DNA from 2 places in the Rhizobium sp. UFLA01-1127 genome. Region 2 is predicted to be linked to the other one. Evidence: predicted binding sites of a transcription regulator. Region 2 holds the regulator's gene; the other holds the start of a gene.

Evidence for each region. The regulator PhoB, encoded in region 2, activates phosphate uptake and scavenging genes when phosphate is short. The targets are predictions, from matches to a motif close to TGTCATNNANCTGTCAT.
Region 1: a site for PhoB is predicted at 1,834-1,850, ahead of pstS (phosphate ABC transporter substrate-binding protein PstS). Genes of this name have one in related genera too.

The regions. Positions count from the first base shown of each region.
Region 1 is NZ_JAUQTZ010000223.1:1,721-5,018, forward strand. Features, by position in the region: gene Q4Q11_RS30480 (DUF6998 domain-containing protein) at 1-62, opposite strand, end outside; gene Q4Q11_RS30485 (abortive infection family protein) at 143-943, opposite strand; gene Q4Q11_RS30490 (cupin domain-containing protein) at 1,369-1,713, shown strand; gene pstS (phosphate ABC transporter substrate-binding protein PstS) at 1,972-2,997, shown strand; gene pstC (phosphate ABC transporter permease subunit PstC) at 3,074-3,298, shown strand, end outside.
Region 2 is NZ_JAUQTZ010000055.1:4,624-7,921, forward strand. Features, by position in the region: gene Q4Q11_RS15660 (GcrA family cell cycle regulator) at 1-372, shown strand, start outside; gene phoB (phosphate regulon transcriptional regulator PhoB) at 520-1,203, opposite strand; gene phoU (phosphate signaling complex protein PhoU) at 1,235-1,948, opposite strand; gene pstB (phosphate ABC transporter ATP-binding protein PstB) at 2,001-2,816, opposite strand; gene pstA (phosphate ABC transporter permease PstA) at 2,831-3,298, opposite strand, start outside.

The DNA.
Region 1 (3,298 bases), on a different contig from region 2:
ACTCGATTGCGGGCGATCACCAACTCGGCGATGACGGGAGGAAGCGAAAAGCTTCTGGTCATGAACGGCTCCCCCCAATGCGAACTCTATGTCGCCGGTGAAGAACAGCCCTTGGTAAAACTTCGTCGCGCATCGGCATGAGCTAGTCCTCAAACACCCGACCATCGACAGATTTGATGTAGCGAAGGATCGCGGTGACGCTGTCGAATATGAACCTTGCTTCGTCCGGATCGATCAAGTCCGGGTTGTCGTGCGCCAGCGACTTATTGTTGCGGATGTCGTTCATTGCCTCGAAGACGCTGATCGAACTCTTGATGATCCGTTCGGACATCTGCGAAAGATTGCGCTGCGCACCGAGGAGCCTGACGTATCGCCCGACGCGGGAGTGAAGAGGGTCATCAATGCCACACTCTCCACCTCCATGCTTTCTCACCAGAGACCCGAAACGCTTCATGCAATACGTATGCAGCCGATCCAAGGCGGCATGCGGCTTCTTGGCGTCGAGATCACGGCGGATCGATGCTACCAATTCGTCGAGTGTTTCGTTGGGCTCGAACGCCTCGATCGCGGACGTGTCGATGTCTTGGCTCACACCTTCAAAACGGCCGACAGTGATGAAGAAGCTGGTCTCCAACGCTTGCTCAAGTGGGGTCCTGTCACGGGTGGCAATTGAACCACGGTAATCCCACAAGCTGCGCAGAAGCTTTGCAACGGTCGACGCAGGTGCACGTTCAATGAAGGACCTCAGCCGTTTTGCCTTCGACGTGCCGCGGCCGTCGAAGAGACGGCTCTCGGTCTCGGGATCGATGCCAAGGGTTTCATAAAAGAAGTCGTTGAAGGTGCGATCCGAGAAGCCGAGGACATAGCCGTCGCCCATGTCGAGCGCCTGCTCGAGCTTCTCTCTTTCGGCACGCGGGACGAGCTGTTCGTAGGTGTTGGCCATGGCAATCCAGAATGACGGCGTTGTTCGGTCGGAGGGGTTTGAACTGCGAAGGTGAGGAGGGCGGGCGCAGCCAGTCCGGTACAAGGTCCAGATGTGAAAACAGCCCACAAAACAGAGGATTAGCTTCTGGTTGCAGAGTTGGTCAAGGGTATTTGACGTACGGCCCATACCTGAGCAAAGATATGCGAAGAAACGTCCGCACGTACGTGAACCCGTCTCCGTTGAAACTCAATGATTTCAGTAGGGGTGTTGTCAGACGTATGTGACGAACCACATCTGAGGATGACGCCTGCGAAAGGCTGGAAAAGCCTTTCGGTCATCTCTGCTGATCAGACGTTTCATGTTTCTTTCGGCCCGCGAACGTCTCGACGGCGCTCGCGGAGTTTGTATTTCGCAGCCAAGACACGATTGATGGGAGGCAGGACGTGGCGACTTACCTGCGACTGAACGAAGACGGCGTCGAACCGGAGACGGGTGCGCCGGCGGCGGATCGTCTCGTTTCGGGAGATCCGACTTTCCGCACCTGGAGCCTGGATGAGGCCGGCGGCGGCCTCTATGCCGGCATATGGGAGGCGACGCCCGGAAAGTGGAAGATCGTCTACGACGAATGGGAATACTTCAACATCCTCTCAGGCTACTCCATCGTCACGGCCGACAGTGGCGAGGCTTTTCATTTGCGCGCGGGCGACCGCATGATCCTGAAGCCGGGCTTCAAAGGGACCTGGGAAGTCGTTGAAACGACTTGCAAGGACTATGTGATCCGCCTCTGAGGATGCTCTTGAATCAAAACGTGAAGACTGATGCCCCTTGCCAAGGATGCGAACCTTTCCATGTGGTTCCCCAACGGCCGCATGCTTGCCGCAGGTTGTGTCACCGCCGCTTCATTAAACTGTCATCAAACTGAAACAATGCGTCTTTAGAGGCATCTCTGTCGCCAGGAGATGCAGGTGGGGAGGTTATATACCATGGGACCTCGCGCCGATCTTCTGCTCGCCATCCTTTCATTCACTTGAGGAAGTGAGTCTACTATGCTTAACCTGAAACTCCGTTCCCTTTGCCTGACTGCTGGCCTGGTCGTCACCATGGCTGCTTCGGCTATGGCTGCCGACATCACTGGCGCCGGCTCGAGCTTTATCGCGCCTGTTCTGTCCAAGTGGGCAGAAGGCTACAAGGCTGCGACGAACAATGTCGTCAACTACCAGTCGGTCGGTTCGGGCGCTGGCATCAAGCAGCTCCTCGACAAGACCATCGTATTCGGCGCTTCGGACAAGCCGATGAGCGACGCCGACCTCGAAAAGAACGGCATTGCCCAGTTCCCGATGATCTCCGGCGGTATCGTCGTTTCCTATAACGTCGAAGGCGTAAAGCCGGGCGAACTCGTCCTCGACGGCAAGACGCTGGCCGACATCTTCCTCGGCAAGATCGCCAAGTGGGACGATGCCGCCATCAAGGCTCTCAACCCCGAAGTAAAGCTGCCCTCCACGCCGATCTCCGTCGTTTATCGCGCCGACAGCTCGGGCACGACCTTCAACTTTACCGATTACCTGGCGAAGGTTTCGCCGGAATGGAAGGAAAAGGTTGGCTCGAACACGGCTGTTGAATGGCCGGTTGGTTTCGGCGCCAAGGGTTCGGAAGGCGTTTCCACCACCGTCAACCAGACGGCTGGTTCGATCTCCTACGTTGAATATTCCTATGTCGTCGCCAACCACATCGGTTTCGCGAAGATGAAGAACTCTGCCGGCAAGGTCATCGAGCCGAGCCTCGAGACGTTCAAGGCTGCTGCTTCCAATGCCGATTGGGCCAAGGCCAAGAACTTCAACCTGATCATCACCAATCAGCCGGGCGAAAAGAGCTGGCCGATTGCAGCCTCCACCTGGGTTCTGCTCTACAAGAAGCCGGCCGATGCTGCTAAGAATGAAGAGGCACTGAAGTTCTTCAAGTGGTCTTATGAGCATGGCCAGAAGGACGCGACTGCCCTGTCTTATCTTGCGATCCCGGACAATGTTGTCGAGATCGTCGAGAAGTCTTGGAAGACGGAGTTCGGCACGAAATAATTTGTGCTAGCCGAGAAAGTTGCGGCGGACAGGGTGTTGCCCTGTCCGCCTTTCGTGACAGGACAAGGGGAAATCGATGGCTGACGCGACTCAGATGGCTGGCTTCCAGGCTGTGAATACTTCCGCCGCCACCAGAAAATTCCGGATACAGGATCGGATTTTCTATTTGATGACGCTTGGCTCGGCCATTCTTGTCGTGCTTATGCTGCTGGCGATCCTTGTGGTTCTCGTCATCGATGCCTTGCCTACATTTCAAACCTTTGGCCTGTCGTTCCTCTGGGGCACCAAATGGAGCGCGCCG
Region 2 (3,298 bases):
GGCACGACAACCGCGGCGCGCACGCCGAAGCGCAGCGCCACAGCTCCTCGCGCCACGAGCTACGGATCGCGCGTTGCCACCCGCACCGTAATCACCCGCCAGCAGGGTGCAACCATGCTGAAGGAAGAGATCGAGGTTGATTCCGTCAACGAAATCCAATATCGCCCGGCTGCAAACGTCGTCGTTCCGATCTCCCGCCGGCTTGGCTTGACGGAGCTGACGGAACGCACCTGCAAGTGGCCAGTCGGCGATCCGCTGAAGGACGATTTCCACTTCTGCGGCAATGACAGCCCGGATTCGTCGCCTTACTGCACCTATCACCAGCGCATGGCATACCAGCCGGTGCATGATCGCCGCCGAAACAACGGTTAAGCGTCACATTGTGCAGCAGATTTAAAGCGCTACAGCGACCTTTGCGCGCCACATATGGTGCGCGGCGCTGCAAATGAGAAACGGGCCACTCGAGGCCCGTTTTTCTATTTCCGCCGCTATGTAGTGATGCCCGAGCGGCCTTGCCGCTCAGGCTTCCATGGAATAGCCCGCGCCGCGAACGGTGCGGATGACATCCTGCATATTGGAGAAATTGAGCGCCTTGCGCAGGCGGCCGACATGAACGTCGACAGTGCGTTCGTCGACGTAGATATCGTGGCCCCAGACACCGTCGAGCAACTGTGAGCGCGAGAAGACGCGGCCCGGCGAGGACATCAGGAATTCCAGCAGGCGGAATTCCGTCGGCCCCAGCCGCACTTCGCGGCTCTTGCGGTGGACACGGTGAGTTTCGCGGTCCAGCTCGATATCGCCGCAACGCAACACCGTGGAGAGAACCTCCGGGCGGGCACGGCGCAGCATCGCCTTGACGCGAGCCATCAGCTCCGGCGTCGAGAACGGCTTGACGACGTAGTCGTCCGCGCCGGTGGAAAGGCCACGCACGCGCTCGCTTTCCTCGCCGCGGGCGGTCAGCATGATGATCGGCAGGCGCTCGGTCTCCGGCCGCATGCGCAGCCGGCGGCAGAGCTCGATACCGGACACGCCGGGGAGCATCCAGTCGAGGATCAGGAGATCGGGGATGCGCTCCTGGAGACGCAGCTCGGCCTCATCGCCTCTGAGGATCGTATCTACCTCGAAGCCTTCAGCCTCGAGATTGTAGCGCAGCAGAACGCTGAGCGCTTCCTCGTCTTCTACAACAGCAACTCTCGGAACCATGCGCCTATGGTCTCCTTTCTTCGCTTCCAAATTATTCCGTCACCGCGCCGACGGTGTTGGCGGTATCATCCTTCGGGCGCTCGCCTTCCGGCTGAGCACCAGTCGCCATGTAATAGATCGTCTCGGCGATGTTGGTGGCATGGTCGCCGATGCGCTCGATGTTCTTGGCGCAGAAGAGAAGATGCGTGCAGGTGGTGATGTTGCGCGGATCTTCCATCATGTAGGTCAGCATCTCGCGGAAGAGCGAGGTATACATGGCGTCGATTTCCTCGTCGCGTTCGCGGATCGACACGGCCTTGTCCGGCGAGCGGGTGGCGTAAACGTCCAGAACTTCCTTGAGCTGGCTCAATGCCAGTTCGGAGAGATGCTCGATGCCGCGGGCAAGACGGCGGGGGACGCCGGTGCCCTGTACGGCAATGACGCGCTTTGCAGTGTTCTTGCCGAGATCGCCGACGCGCTCCAGATCGGAGGCGATGCGGATCGAGCCCATGATTTCGCGAAGGTCGGCGGCCATCGGCTGACGGCGGGCGATCGTGACGATCGCCTTGTCGCCGACTTCGCGCTCGGCATGGTCGAGAACCACATCGTCGGAGATGACCTTCTGGGCCAGGGCCGCGTCGCTGTTGACCAGGGCGCGTACGCTGTCGCTGACCATCTGCTCGGCCAGGCCGCCCATTTCCGCAATGCGGCGCGTCAGGAACTTCAGGTCTTCGTCGTAGGCTGAGAGAATGTGAGTGGAGACCATTTTTTCTATCCTCAAAGTGAACTGTGTGAAAGGAGCCGCGCGCCTGACATCATCAACCAAAACGGCCCATGATGTAATCCTGCGTGCGGAAATCGTCGGGATTGGTGAACATCTTATCGGTGTCGTTCTCCTCGACCAGATGGCCGAGGTGGAACATTGCGGTGCGTTGCGAGACGCGGGCTGCCTGCTGCATGGAGTGCGTCACGATGACGATGGTGAAATTCTCCCGCAGCTCGTGAATGAGATCCTCGACCTTGGCGGTCGCGATCGGATCGAGCGCCGAGCACGGCTCGTCCATCAGGATGACCTCCGGGCTGACCGCGACGGCGCGGGCTATGCACAGGCGCTGCTGCTGACCGCCGGACAGGCTCGTGCCGGCATCATGGAGCCGATCCTTGACCTCACCCCAGAGACCGGCCTTCTGCAGGCTGGTTTCGACGATATGCTCGAGATCGGCCTTGGAGCGATGCAGGCCATGGATGCGCGGGCCGTAGGCGACGTTCTCGTAGATCGACTTTGGAAACGGGTTGGGTTTCTGGAAGACCATGCCGACGCGGGCACGCAATTCCACGACATCGATGCTATTGTCGTAGACGTCCTGATCGTCGAGCGTGATCTTGCCGGTGACGCGGCATGTCTCGATCGTATCGTTCATGCGGTTGAGGCAGCGCAGGAAGGTGGACTTGCCGCAGCCGGACGGGCCGATGAGAGCCGTGACCGTATTGGCGCGTATCTTCAGATTGACGTCGAAGAGCGCGCGCTTGTCGCCATAGAAGACCGAAACATCCTGGCCGATCATCTTGTAGGGGATCGTCGTCATCTTCCTGGTCAATGCTCTTTCGCTTGCGGCTTCGGTCATCATGTTCATCTTACGACCCTCCCTTACCAGCGCCGTTCGAAGCGCCGGCGCAGCAGGATGGCGCCGATGTTCATCGCGACGAGGAAGAAGAGCAGCACGATGATGGCGCCGGACGTCCTTTCGACGAAGGCACGCTCGGCTTCGTTCGCCCACATGTAGATCTGCACGGGCAGCGCCGTCGAAGGATCGAGCGGCGATGCTGGATAATTGGCGACGAAGGCGACCATGCCGATCAAGAGCAGCGGCGCCGTCTCGCCGAGCGCATGGGCAAGCCCGAGGATCGTGCCCGTCAGAATGCCGGGCATCGCAAGCGGCAGGACGTGATGGAAAACCATCTGCATGCGCGAGGCGCCAAGGCCGAGCGCAGCACTACGGATCGACGGCGGCACTGCCCGCAGCGCCGAGCGCGTCGCGATGATGATCATCGGCAGCGTCATCAGGCTCAATACGAGACCGCCGACCAGCGAAGCCGAGCGCGGCAGGCCCATCGT